DNA from 3 places in the Paenibacillus sp. LX16 genome. Region 1 is predicted to be linked to each of the others. Evidence: riboswitches for the same ligand, from Rfam matches in the RefSeq annotation. Region 1 holds a riboswitch; each other region holds the start of a gene.
What was found. A riboswitch is a leader RNA that binds a small molecule or an ion and turns the genes downstream of it on or off. The one in region 1 is predicted to bind cyclic di-AMP.
Positions count from the first base shown of each region.

Region 2: linked by a shared signal. The riboswitch ahead of T3H97_RS00535 (C40 family peptidase) and the one ahead of T3H97_RS20785 (TrkH family potassium uptake protein) in region 1 are both predicted to bind cyclic di-AMP.
Region 3: linked by a shared signal. The riboswitch ahead of T3H97_RS00140 (resuscitation-promoting factor) and the one ahead of T3H97_RS20785 (TrkH family potassium uptake protein) in region 1 are both predicted to bind cyclic di-AMP.

Region 1 is NZ_CP141152.1:4,640,183-4,645,018, forward strand. Features, by position in the region: gene T3H97_RS20775 (LysR family transcriptional regulator) at 1-205, shown strand, start outside; gene T3H97_RS20780 (potassium channel family protein) at 211-888, opposite strand; gene T3H97_RS20785 (TrkH family potassium uptake protein) at 995-2,335, opposite strand; cyclic di-AMP (ydaO/yuaA leader) riboswitch at 2,619-2,763, opposite strand; gene T3H97_RS20790 (CPBP family intramembrane glutamic endopeptidase) at 3,025-4,755, shown strand; gene uvrC (excinuclease ABC subunit UvrC) at 4,724-4,836, opposite strand, start outside.
Region 2 is NZ_CP141152.1:133,252-138,087, reverse strand. Features, by position in the region: gene T3H97_RS00545 (M1 family metallopeptidase) at 1-1,297, shown strand, start outside; gene T3H97_RS00540 (hypothetical protein) at 1,309-2,136, shown strand; cyclic di-AMP (ydaO/yuaA leader) riboswitch at 2,413-2,550, shown strand; gene T3H97_RS00535 (C40 family peptidase) at 2,556-3,056, shown strand; gene T3H97_RS00530 (GNAT family N-acetyltransferase) at 3,362-3,868, shown strand; gene T3H97_RS00525 (4a-hydroxytetrahydrobiopterin dehydratase) at 3,947-4,246, opposite strand; gene T3H97_RS00520 (hypothetical protein) at 4,364-4,657, opposite strand.
Region 3 is NZ_CP141152.1:27,913-32,748, forward strand. Features, by position in the region: gene T3H97_RS00130 (HD domain-containing protein) at 1-1,002, shown strand, start outside; gene T3H97_RS00135 (TatD family hydrolase) at 1,045-1,815, shown strand; cyclic di-AMP (ydaO/yuaA leader) riboswitch at 2,017-2,299, shown strand; gene T3H97_RS00140 (resuscitation-promoting factor) at 2,571-3,719, shown strand; gene rnmV (ribonuclease M5) at 3,866-4,411, shown strand; gene rsmA (16S rRNA (adenine(1518)-N(6)/adenine(1519)-N(6))-dimethyltransferase RsmA) at 4,419-4,836, shown strand, end outside.

The DNA.
Region 1 (4,836 bases):
TAAGGCTTCTGCCTTGCTACCCAAATCCTATTTGCGCAGCGAACTATTACGGGATAATGGACTCACTGCATTGTACTTGCCCGATTTGAAGGAGACACGCCGAACGACCTCCCTCATTTACTCGGAGACGACCGATCTCGGTCCGACAGCACGACGCTGGATTAGCGAGACACGTGCGTCGTTTGCAGGCTACCGTATGGTGTAGAGGATTTAATCCTCTTCATTAACATTAACAACCTCATCCTCAAAGCGACCGATATTGTCATTCGAGCCGATGATGACCATAATATCGTCGGCTTTTAGCCGATCCATAGCCGTCGGTGCGATCAGGATACCATTCGCCGTATGAAGCGCCACGACGCTACAACCAAAGCGGGTACGGGCATTTAGCTCTGCTAGCGTTTTGCCATTCAGACATGCAGGTACATTGAGTTCCACAATACTGTATTCCTTAGACAACTCCAAATAATCGAGCAAATTAGGCGTGACTAGCTGGTGAGCCACCCGGATACCCATATCCCGTTCTGGATAAATGATCCGGTCTACACCGAGCTTCTCTAACGCACGCCCGTGCAGCACAGATATGGCTTTGGCTACGACTTTTTTCACACCCAGCTCCTTCAGCAAAATGGCGGTGAGGATGCTTACCTGAATGTCATCACCAATAGCAACAATGCCACAATCGAAATTACGGATGCCCAGTGATCGCAACGAGTCTTCATCGGTAGCGTCCGCCACGACAGTATGTGTCAACATCTCACTCATACTGTCCACAACATCCTCATTCCGGTCAATGCCTAGCACCTCGCACCCCATATCCACCAATTGCAAAGCCAGGCTTGAGCCAAACCTCCCCAAGCCAATAACTACAAACTGCTGCGTTTTCATATCTACTCGAAAACTCCCTTATCTGAATCAATTTCATAAATGAGGATTTTGCAAAATCCTGAAATGATTAAACCCACGAAATGTATACTGCATATTATGAAATGATTCATCCTATAATCATTTTGCCTTCCGGATGACGATATAATTCTTTACCCTTTTTCGGCCCCAGTGCATAAGCTAGCGTGAGTGGGCCCAGTCTACCTGCAAACATCGTTAGGGTGATCACCAGCTTGCCTATGACTGTCAAATCAGGTGTAAGCCCCATCGACAGCCCCACCGTACCAAACGCAGACACCGTCTCGAACAAGATCATCAGAAAATGATGATCTTCAGTTGCCGACAAAATCATCGTTACCCCGATCACGAACAGCAACCCCAGCAGTGTAATGGTCAAAGCCTTGTAAATTCGTCCCTGCGCAAGTCGGTACTTGAACAGTACAATATCTTCCCGCCCCCGCAGCATCGAAATCACCGCTCCAATGAGCAGGGCGAATGTTGTGGTCTTAATCCCGCCTCCAGTAGAGCCAGGAGAAGCCCCGATAAACATGAGTATGATGATAAAAAACTGCGTAGCCTGCCGCAAGCCTGCAATGTCCAAGGTATTGGCACCTGCGGTACGGGGAGTAACGGACTGGAATAAAGATCCCAGTAGCTTACCACCCCAATCAAGCGAGCCCAGAGTCTTCGGATTCGTAAACTCAAATACAAAAATCACGAGCGTGCCGACTACAATCATAGCGCCCGTCATGCTGAGTACCACCTTGGTATGCAAGGACAGTCTCTTGCGCTTGCGATATTCTGCCAGGTCTGACATCACTACAAAACCAATGCCGCCAGAAATAATCAGAAACATTGCGGTAAAATTAACAATCGGATCATATACATAACCTGTCAAGCTACGAAATTCACCGAATAAATCAAAACCAGCATTGTTAAACATGGAGATGGCATGCCAGATTCCAAAATAAATCGCCCTGCCTACGGGCATATCAAAGGACCAGCGAACCGAGAATATCGTAGCGCATACGCCTTCAATAACCAGTGAGTACAGTAATACCTTACGGATTAACCCGACAATTCCCTCTACAGAAGTCTGATTCATCGCTTCCTGCAAAATGAGACGCTCCCGCAGGGAAATCCGACGCTTGAACACCAGTGCAATCAAGGTAGCCATGGTCATAAAGCCAAGACCGCCGATCTGGATCAGCGCAACGATGACAACTTGACCAAAAGTGGTAAAAAAGAGACCGGTATCCTTTACGACAAGCCCGGTTACACAGGTCGCAGAGGCGGCAGTAAACAAAGCGTCTATAAACGCAAGTGGTTTTCCTGTTGTATTAGAGATCGGCAGCATTAACAATAAACTACCTATTAGAATGATAATGGCAAAGCCCGCAACGAATATCTGCGGTGGAGAAAGCCGGAGCCAGCTTGCATTGGGATTCATCTATTCATCACTTCTCTCCTAATCCTTAAAACTATAAAAACAGTGATTTAATACGGTGTAAGCTCGCTACGCGTTCCATTTGATCTTCCGATCGTCGTTGCCCCTGAATTTTTTGATTTTTCCAAACCTTAAGTAACTATAATTAGCATTCCCTGAATACAGGAAGAATGCATGTCAAGCACTATTCGATCCCCCTGTGCTAATGGCGCGCAGCGTCCTTAACTCAGCAAACTTTTACACTTTTATACACACAAAAAAGACACCGGAAAACCGAGTGCCTGACTTGGTTCCTGCTCATAGCCTACGAGGTTAGCTGACGGATTCGGGCAGCACAGTATGCCCTATTTACACTTCCAGGATCGGTTGTAAAATTCACCCCAGTAACATGGTTCCCCCGTTTTCCCATAGAAATTCGGCTCAATTGTATATCATTACCTATGTATTTCATAGGCATTGCCTCAAGATTATAATCCTTCTATATCCAGAGCACAAAACCGATTTCGCCGAAAAAACGTGATATTGGCTTTATTTTGCGAATGGGCAACGTTTAATCGCAGCTTATCTTATTTTATTGGAACTTTAAAGTGCTTTCGCTCTATTTTCATGAATATCGCTGGTCTGTTGGCGGGAACCTGTGCAGTATGATATCTTTAATGGATGTTCTTATTTACAGATTAAGGAGGAAACTCATGAATCCTATCGGGAAACCGGTCGTGCTCACGGCCAACTTCAAAAAATTAGGCTTGCTGGGCGGGATTGGCCTGATTTGCTTTTTTATCTTTCAATTGCTTATTCCCTCGCTTAGCAATCCGAGTCCAGAATCAGTAATGAACGCAAAGGTCATCAGCAAACAAGAAGCGGTCATACACGCATTGGACTTCGCCCGCTCCGAGCTGGGCTATACTGAATCACAGCCAGAGGAGCCTGTCGTGACCTATCAGGCCGAAACAGATTTGTACGGTTATTTATCTAGAGAAAAACTGCTTCAACAGTACGACCGTACATGGAAAAAAAGTTACCCTTACGAAACCTTTCGGGTCGATCTGCCTGAATCCTCAGCGAAGAGCAAACTGCAAATTCATGTAGATTTATCCACTGGGAAGGTCGTAAGCTTTAAACGGATCACCTCCAACACCAATTACACACAGGCTGATATTTCTACGGATGAACAAGCACGTAACAGGCTTGTACGTGTGGCTGAGGACGGCATGACGCTCGAAGCCAAGGAGCAGACGGCCGCAGTATGGGTCAAGCGCTTTGGCTTTAAGCCGTCGGACTTGAAGCTCGCGACCACTGAAAAAGAAGGCGGATTAAAGTATACCGTAGACGATAAAAAAATCGGCGCCTCGGTACTTACACTGGCTTTTACTTTTGAAGACGGTGATGTTCGCTCCTTCACTCAAAGCTTTTCAGCCCCGTCGTCCTATACTGAATATATCGAAAAGCAAACATTTTGGGCGAATTGGATGACCTATGCGGGTTATGCCCTATTTAGCTTTGTGCTGGGTGTACTTGCCATTGTATATGCGTCACTCACACGACGATATACTTCATTTGTACGCGGCATTGTTCTGTCCGTTATATACTTTATTGCCAGTATAGCTGGGACCATGAACATGCTACCTTTATTGCAAGCAGAAGCAGGCGGTAAGGGCATGCTTATATTTCTTATGGTTTTCCAGATTGGTGTTACCTTCTTCATGGCTGTAGCGCTCTACTTCTCCTTGGTCGGCGGTGACGGACTTATGCGTCAGGTTGGGCTGAATGCATGGCCACGTGCGAAAGAGCCGGGCTACGGGCTGTATGTGCTTCGCAGTATGTATGTTGGCTACTTGTGGGCCTTTATTTTACTCGGGGTACAATCCATCTTATTCTTTATACTGGAGCGCACATTCAATACATTCTCCACAACAGATGCCACACAATCCCCTTACAATATGGCTTATCCATGGCTACTGCCGATTATGGCCTGGATGGCAGGTATTGGAGAAGAGACTGTCTACCGTCTGTTTGGTATTCCGATGGTCAAAAAAATAGTGAAAAATACTTTTGTGGCTTGTCTGATCACCACGCTGATTTGGGCACTGGGACATACACTTTATCCGATCTATCCGGTGATTTCCAGACCTATTGAGCTGACTTTTCTTGGTTTGCTGTTCAGTTTTGTGTTCCTGCGTTACGGCTTTATTGCCGCCATGTTCAGCCACGTTATTTTTGACAGCATTCTAATGGGACTTAGTGTGATGAGTCTGGGAGATACTGTGAACGTGAGCGCGGGTCTATTCTGGATCTTACTTCCAGCCATTGTGGGTTACATCATTTATTGGTTTAGTCCTAAAAAGCCGAATCGAATTATGTTTGAACCTATAAAAAAAGAGGAGCCGCATTCTACGACTCCTCCTCCTGAAGGGCAGCTATAATCTGACGCGCAAGCTTATCCCCAATAGAGAGAGGCCGGAAGTCTTCGACACTGGCCTCTCTTATTTTTTTGAGCGATCCAA
Region 2 (4,836 bases), 1.4 Mb from region 1:
TGCAGGACAGCGTGGACGCGCCGAGGAGGGCTGGAACCTCCACCAGTATCATGGTAACTCCGAGTTTTATGCCGATTTTGGAATTTACAGCGTACGGATTCGGGTGCCTGAAACTCATATCGTAGCAGCGACCGGATTTCCCACCCGTGGTGCCGTCCGACAGAACGGCCAAAAAATATATCAATTTTATGCCGATGATGTACACGATTTTGCCTGGTCCGCTTCACCCAACTTTGTAACCGTAGAAGAACCCTTTTCTTCCGCTGAAGTCCCTGGTGTCAAAATTAAGCTCTACCTTGACCCGTCGCACAAGGAGCTCAAAGGACGCTATATGAGCGCCGCGAAGGCCGCCCTTTCGTACTACAGCAAATGGTACGGGCCTTATCCATATTCCACCCTATCCATCGTGGTTCCACCCAAATCAGGCAATGGAGCCGGCGGTATGGAGTATCCGACACTCATCACAGCCGCTGCTGCGGGTAATCTGAATCCTGGCTATAGTCTGGAACGGACATTAGTTCATGAGATTGGACATCAATATTTCTACGGAATGGTAGCCAATAATGAATTTGAGGAGCCGTGGCTGGATGAAGGCTTCACCTCCTATGCAGAGGAGCGGCTTATGGAACAAGAATATGGGCTTACCCCCAACTTGCCATTACAATCGGGACAGGTAGCCTCCCCACAGCCGCTAAACCGCGAGTCATGGAAGTACGGCTCAGCTGCTGAGTACGCGCAAAATGCCTACTCTCGAGGCAAGCTGGTACTACGGGGCATTGAACGTCAGGTGGGTATGAAAAAAATGGATCGCATTATGCGGACCTACGTCCAGACGTACCGATTCAAGCATCCGTCCTCACAGGATTTTCAACGTATCGTGGAGAGAGTCACCGGACGCTCATGGAGCCACTATTTTGAACAGTATGTATATGACGGCCAAATGGCGGACTTTTCAGTGGATCACATCACAAACCACAAGCTGGAGAATGGATATGAAGCAGTCGTGACGGTCAGCAAAAAAGGGGCGGATTATCCCAAGATCCCTGTCCAATTTACCTTCAAGGATGGGACAACGATATTCAAGGCTTGGGACGGCGCGGGCAAAAGCACAACTTTTCGGGTCAAAAGTACTTCTCCCGTTTCCTATGTAACCCTTGATCCTCTATATACCATTGCACTGGAGAATAAGCATATTAACAATAGCCTAAAGGCCGAATTGGACGAAAAACAACAAACCCGTTGGAGTATAAGTGTAACCAAGCTGTTGGAGACACTGCTTGGAAGTCTGTCATGGTGAGGTGTCTATAGATGCGGACTGTTATAAAAGAGGGCTGGGCGCTGGTGCGCATACGATTTTATATCGTTATCATTTTATTTCTGTATCGACTACTGTGGGGGGTGTTTCTCTATCGGCTGGTGCAGTCTGCCGTTATCCCGCTATTGCTCCGTTATCCTGATCAGGGTCAAAACGAGCTGGGACAGACCTTGTTTTGGATGGAGAGCCAGATTGCTCTGATGGACAGCCGGGAAGTACATGTGTATTTGTGGATACTACTAGGGGCGACTGTACTACGCATACTGATCACTCCCTTCATTAGAGCCGGAATATATCAAAGTCTGCATACCGATGCGACTGAACCGCAAAGCCTGTCCTTTTTCAAGGGTATGAAACGCCATGGCATGTCGTCGCTGTTGTATTACACCATTGAGTTGGGACTGCTGCTGCTTCCCGCCTTTTGGGTGGTACCGAGACTCTACCCTATTGTAGCAGGAGCGCTTCAATCTCCCTCTTATCTGCTGCATTTATTGCCCTATGTCATTGGATGGATGGCATACGGATGGTTCATTCGGCAGTGCATCCTGTATATGCAACTGGGTACTGTCGGTGGTCACACCATACTATCCTCCCTGCTCGCCTTCTTTCGCCAGCTCCTCCCAGCTGTCGGTATATCCCTTTTGCTCGGTGCTTGTGTGCTGCTGGTCTTCGGTCTATTTGGCACCGTGGCGATGATTTGGACTGGCATGCTGGCGCTCATTCTCCAGCAATCGTATCATTTTGTTACTAGTCTGGTCAGGCTGTGGCATATCAGTTCGCAGTACAGACTATGGCATACCGATATTTCCAGTAGAAGCTAAACCCTGCCTTTATGTTTTTTACTTCATTTCCGTCTGTCGAAAAACCCTGACTCATACCCGCGCAAACGACACATAACTGAATACTGTTAACAAGATCTGTTCCTGAGACATTAGGAGCAGATTTTTTTTGTAACTTTTTGCAATGAAACATTTGCCAAAGCCAGCCGTCTTTGTTACAATAATCGCAGTGAACTGATAGTAACAACTTTGTAATCTTTATTGTAACCTTTATCTCAAAAATAACGTTATTGTGAATACTGCTCTCCAAGGTGCACATCTTAAGTTAAGCCTAATTCCTGGCACCTAGGAAGCGGGGGAACCAGTTTGGGTGAATTGATCTCGCAACAGAGTGGTCATAGGGGAACCTTCTACCGAATCCTTAAGCTAACCTCGCAGGCATTGGAAGGGGTATATTTTTTTTGAAGAAGAAGCTAACGATCGCAGCTATGGGTCTTGCCATTGCCTTTACATCTTTTACATTCGGTGGCGGCAGTGCATATGCAGACTCCAAGATGGACCAGGTCATTCAAGATGCCAAAGGAACGAGCTACAGAAGCGGAGGCACTACACTCGAGGGATTCGATTGCTCCGGCTTCACAATGTACGTATTCAACAAACTGGGAATTAAACTTCCGCATCAATCCGGATCACAATTCAAAATGGGATCTTCTGTATCCCGCGATGAAATGAGACCTGGGGACCTGGTGTTCTTCAACACCACAGGAAGAGGCATTTCCCATGTAGGTATCTTCGTAGGTGAAGGGAAATTTGCCCACTCCTCGACTTCACGTGGTGTAGTAGTTAGCTCACTGAACGAAAATTATTACGCTAACCGCTATGTCGGTGCAAAAAGAATTATGAGCACAGACGCTTACCATTCTGTAGCTTCAGAAATTCCTGATGACGATAACGTAGAATAACTAACGCACAGCAAGCTAACCCTAGCCGCAATTTGATTCTGGCCGGAATCGAATTGCGGTTTTTTATGTCCACAACATCAGCAATTATTATCTTTACTGACGAACTGAGACCTCAAAAGGTTTCAATTTTAGCGAACATCGTCGGTTTTACCGTCACCGCTGGGGGAGCATATGAGCAGTAATTCCTTCTTATTGAATGTATACCCGACTTAGGTATGAAATAAACACGCTTGCCATTCCCCTGCAACTTGTCTACAATCTGTTGTTAATGATTGAAGTACCTGTGTAAAAGGAGGATGGAACACATGCCGGCCTCAATATCCAACTATCGGATCGTACCGATGGACGAGCATCAAGCGGCTGCAATCTGTGAGTGGCGCTATGATCCACCTTATAACATATACGGTTGGCTCCCCTGGGAACAAATGAAGGCGCTTGAAGTCGAATTTGGGAGTCCCACGCTTCGCCAAGAGCAATATGTTGCCGTACTGGATGAAGAGAATAAGCTGACGGGATTTGCTCAATATTTTCCTATGATCGGTGTGACCCGGCTAGGTCTTGGAATGCACCCTGACAGATGCGGACATGGCAAAGGATCAGATTTTGTCCGTGCCATTGCAGAGGAAGCTCAACGACGCAACCCGAAGAATGAAATTGATCTAGAGGTGCTCACTTGGAATGGGCGCGCTATCCGGGCCTACAAGGCGGCTGGATTTGAGCTTACAGATACCTATGAACGCCAGACTCCCGATGGCAAAAAACCGTTTTATTGTATGGTATATCGTCCCGACCACCCAACCCAGGTTCTATGATAAAAGCGCCTTCGGCATACAACCACGATGTTGTATAGCGAAGGCGCTTTTATCATCATACGACAGATCATTACAAGCTCAATGACTGCTGCGCATTTTTTCAAAGGCTTCATTATATTGTTGGGCTTCCTTAATATCCACGGCCATAATACCGCCGTCGTCCCAAGAGGTCAAACGCAGAGTCACGGTCTTGTAATCAATCGTAATAAATGGATGATGATTGAATGCTTCAGATATAGCAGCAACTTCATCCACGAATGCAATCCCTTTCATAAAACTGGAAAAATTATATTTTCGAACGATCCATCGTCCTTCCTCCAGTTCCCAGCCCTCCAGTTTCTCCAGATGTGCTTCAATCTCTTCTTGTGTAAAAGGCATGTTACGAACTCCTCCCCGTTTATACGGAAGCCTTTCGACCGCTTAAATACGGCCAAAACTACGATATATTGGTGTACATATTACCACGGCCCCGTTGATAAATCCATAAGACGGACCTCAAATCAAAGGGACTGACGTCAGCTCCTCGTCTCCAATGAGTACATAGATACGATGCTGCTCCGGCTCATAGATCACAACGCCACTCCCTACAGTGATTGTGGGCTCTGTACCCAGTGCATAAAATAAGTCTTCTGCCAAAGCTTCATTGACTTCCTGACGTCCCGCCGGGTCCAGCCTGTCCCAATCTTCTGCTTCCATCTCAAAAAATTCATAGCTATCTGGGATGCGCCCCACAGCCTCTGTCAAATCGTTCAAAATTTGTTCATACTCACGCCCATGCTTTACTCCCATGCCATTTCCTCCAATGGTTCCGCCATTTAATACATAATCACCTTATTATACCGGAAATTCGCACTTAACAAAAAAGAGAGTTTTGTCGATAAATACTATAATCCGTCTTGTAATGACGCGCTTGGGGCAAGGACGACCCCGGCGGCATGAAAGGATTCAAAATCTATTCTCATGGATGA
Region 3 (4,836 bases), 1.3 Mb from region 1:
GCAGCTCTATTGCATGATGTGGGGCACGGCCCATTTTCTCATTCAATTGAGGAAGCCTTTCATATGAACCATGAGGATTGGACATGCCGCATTGTATTGGGAGACACGAAGATCAACGCTGTGCTACGGCAAGTCGACGAGAAGCTTCCACAAAAGGTGGCTGCGGTTATAGCCAAAACGTATGATAAGCCGATTGTTGTCAACCTGGTAACCAGTCCGCTAGATGCCGATCGTATGGATTATTTGTTGCGGGATGCTCACTCGACAGGCGTCAACTACGGCACGATTGATTTGGATCGTATTTTACGACTGCTGCGTCCTCATAATGGGAGAATTGTTGTGAAGGAATCAGGTATGCATGCAGTAGAAGATTATTTAATGTCACGCTATCAGATGTATTGGCAAATTTATTTCCATCCTGTAACACGCAGCTCGGAAATCCTTTTACGTAAAATTTTCAAGCGAGCAAAGGAATTGTTTAAAAACGGATATGAGTTTGGTTTTCTGCTGGACCCGCTGCCGGATCTGTTGAAAGGAGAGCTTACAGTAGAGCAGTATCTGATGCTCGACGAGTCATTAATCCAGACTGTATTTAGCCAATGGAAACGAGAAAAGGACGAGATTTTAAGTGATTTGAGCAGCCGTTTTATGGACCGTAGATTGTATAAATATGTAGAGATTGAAAATATGGATACAGATACCATTGACAGTATTCGAGAAGCTTTGAAAGAGGCTGGTTTGCACCCTGAATATGATTTTGAAATTGATTTTCCAACAGATCTTCCTTATGATGTGTTTCGGCAGGGTGGCTCGACGGACAACCAGATTTTACTGCTTGGACGTCAGGGCGAGGTGAGTGAAATATCCGAAGTTTCGGAAATTGTGCGCTCAATAAGTGGTATTCACCGAGGAAAATATCATATGTATTTTCCCCAGAATAAATTGAACGCGGTAAAAGACAGGCTTCCTGCCGAAATAAGGAATTATTTTGTCAAAGAATAGACAACTATATAGAAATGTAAGTAAAAAAAGGAGATGTAAGCCTTGGGTTTATTCGACACTCATACTCACTTGGATGCGCCACAATTTGACGAAGATCGTGAAGAAGTTATAGCACGTGCTGTCGAATCAGGAGTAACGCGGATGATCAATATCGGATTTAATCGTGAGACCATTCCATCCACCATGAAATTGGCCGAGACGTACGATTTTATTTATGCGGCAGTTGGATGGCATCCGCAGGATGCGATTACAATGCAGGAGGGCGATCTAGAATGGATTGCATCGTTATGCAGTCATAAGAAGGTTGTAGCCATCGGGGAGATCGGTCTGGATTATTATTGGGATACATCACCGAAGGATGTTCAGCATCGGGTGTTGCGAAGTCAAATTGGTCTGGCTCGTGAACTCAAAATGCCCATTGTTATTCATAACCGGGATGCCCATGAAGATATTGTTAAGATTTTGCGCGAGGAAAAAGCGAGTGAGATTGGAGGAGTCATGCACTCCTTTTCGGGTAGCTGGGAGACAGCCAAAATGGTGCTGGATATGGGATTTCACCTTTCCTTCGGTGGTCCAATAACGTTCAAAAATGCCAAGCAGCCAAAAGAGGTGCTCGCACAGGTGCCGCTGGACCGTCTGCTCATTGAAACTGATGCTCCCTATCTGACGCCTCATCCGTTTCGTGGGAAGCGAAATGAGTCTGCACATGTGAGACTGGTGGCAGAGGCTGCAGCCCAAATCAAGGGGATTACAGTGGAGGAATTAGTGTCAATAACGACCCGAAATGCCCTGGAACGATTTGACATTCAATGAAAAAGTGAAGAAATCGATCAAAATAAAGAGATAGACGAAGCTAATCATGAATTTGTTGCAGGAAACTCGAGAATATTACAATATTTTAACCGAATATTTTAAAAAATGTACTTGAAACCTGCTTTACAACATGCATAGAAACAGGATATCATCTTTTCAGTGAATTGTTGTTTGAATGTAAACATCAACAAGTCATTTCATGAACCAGTCTCGCTGAGTCCCTTTTACAGGGAACGGGGGAACCGATATGGCTTACAGTACGTCCGGCGTATGTGCAAGAAGGGAACGTCTCTTCCGCCAGCCGGCTCGACCTAAATTCTTTTCCCGGATGGGATTGAACAGGTGGAGGAGCCGTATTTCGATTTCTTTCTGGGTCTTCGGGGTGAATGTGAAGGCGACCGCCATGAGCGGTTGACCCAAGCTAGGGCGACTCTCTACGTCCGAACCCGACAGCTAACCCCGTAAGCGTAACAAGAGAGAAGCCATCTCGTGCATGAGTTTTCCCGCATATTCACACATGCCGGAAGCCACGAAAGAGCTCTCTAGTCTCTTTCTCTGGCTTTTTTTGTTGTGAATAAAAGAAAATCTGTCATCATACTGTGGTTAAACAGGGGAGGACAGCATGCCGCGAAGACGGGTACATGGTGCAGGACAGTCGTAGTTTGGGCTTGTCTTGTAGAAAATCTGTTATAGTCACGTCAAATCTCAACTATGTCTTACTCCAGACGGCGGGCTATGTAAGGAGGACGGAGGAAATGGGAATTTTCCAAAAAAAGGATACCCATGAGTCACGCTCATCCAGCATGTCTTACGTATTGCGTTGGAAGCAAGAGAATGTGCGCCAGGCTGCTTTGGTTGCTATTTTTCTAATCGCGCTAACGATTATGATTTCAATTCTGATGTACACGCAATCTAAAAAACAAGTCTTTTTTGTCATCGATGGCAAGGCGTCTGCGGTAGAAACCCGGGAATCCAAGCTTCAAGATTTGCTGAGCGAGCATTCCATTTCACTTCAGCCGCATGATACAGTTTCCATGCCGCTAAATGGAGCAATACAGGATGGGGATCGCGTAGTCATTAAACGTGCCAATCAGGTTAAAGTATCTTCAGGCAATGAGACGAAAAAGCTGTACACAACAGAAAATACAGTAGAAGGTGCCATTCGTACCTCGGGCTATAAATTATCGTCAACGGATAAAGTTTATCCTGCGTTGGATGCCTCTGTTTCGTCTAACATGGACATAAAAATCGTCCGTGTGAAGAAACAGCAGGTCGAACAGAAAAAACAGGTGCCTTATCAGGTCATCAAAACGGCCGATCCGAGTCTCTATAAAGGCGATAATCGGGTCATTCAAAGTGGCAAATCGGGTGTGGTAGTCCAGCACGTTCAAAAGGTATATCATGATGGAAAGTTGGTATCCAAACAGCTGGTTAACAAGGAAGTTGCACAGAACCGTGTGGATAAGGTCATTGCGGTAGGAACGAAGAAAAAACCGGTCGTTCTTGCTGCTTCCGTCGGTCCCAATGATGCGGTTAAGGCAACAACGGTTAGTTCGGGCAGTGCTGTCCGTAAAGCAGGCGTAAATTTTAAATATAGCAAAGTTTTACAAAATGTCTCCATGACGGCGTATTCCTCACAGGAGCCAGGTATCGGTACACGTACTGCATCCGGCGCACGTGTCACGGAAGGACGCACCATCGCGGTCGATCCGAGTGTAATTCCAATCGGCTGGTGGGTGTATATCGAAGGGGTGGGCTTCCGCCGTGCGGAGGATACCGGTGGCGCGATTAAAGGCCACAAAATCGATGTGTATTATGAGAGTTTGAGCCGAGCCAACCAATTTGGTCGTAAGCACGGTAAAACCGTATATGTTATCGGACCGGTAAAGCCTGAAATCAACTAAAACAGGTTGTGTATCTTGAGGGCAATGCGATAGTATTAACAACATAGTTATGCCATGCTAAGAAGAGGATATCCTCTTCTTATTTTGTTTTCAAAAGCAGGGAAAGATAAATATAGCTTGCTGTGTAGCAGTGGAGGGAAATGCAAATGATCAAGGAAGTGATCGTGGTAGAGGGCCGAGATGATACGGTGGCCATTCGCCGCGCTGTTGAAGCGGATACAATAGAAACTGGCGGCTCAGCCATTAATAAAATGACGCTGCGTAAAATTGCATTGGCGCAGGAGCGGCGGGGGGTCATCATTTTAACCGATCCCGATCATGCAGGGGAGCGCATTCGTAAGATTATCGCTTCCAAGGTACCCGGCTGCAAGCAGGCTTTTATACCCGAGGCAGAAGCGACGCGCAAAGGAGATATTGGCGTGGAGAATGCCTCACCAGAAGCGATCAGACACGCCCTTGCACGGGTCCATACGACAGTGGAAGGCGCCGACCCGCTGATTGAGTGGGCGGACCTGATTGATGCTGGACTCATCACCCACCCCAATGCTGCTGCACGCCGTATGGCCTTAGGGAATGTGCTGGGTATTGGTTATTGTAACGGAAAGCAGCTACATAAACGGCTCTCTGTATTTCAGATCAGCCGCGAGGAATTTGCCGGGGCGCTGGCACAAATTGAAAGTGAAGGATTGTGATGTCCGTATGACAGGGATTCAAGATATAGCAACACCGCGGCGTACGAAGGAAATTATTCAACGGCACGGTTTTTCGTTCAAAAAGAGTTTGGGACAAAATTTCCTGATTGATCAAAATATTCTCAATAAGATTGTAAATGCTGCCGGATTGGATGAGACGAAGGGTGCACTTGAGATCGGTCCTGGGATTGGCGCTTTGACCGAGAAGCTGGCGCAATCGGCCAAGGCGGTTACCGCTGTCGAGATTGACCAGCGGCTGCTGCCAATTCTCGAAGAGGTGTTGGCCCCTTACGAGCATGTGAAGGTACGTCATGGAGACGTGCTGAAGCTGGATTTGCGCGAGGTGTTCGCAGCCGATTTTGCAGACGTGAGCAAAGTAAGTGTCGTGGCTAATCTGCCGTACTACGTTACTACACCGATTCTGA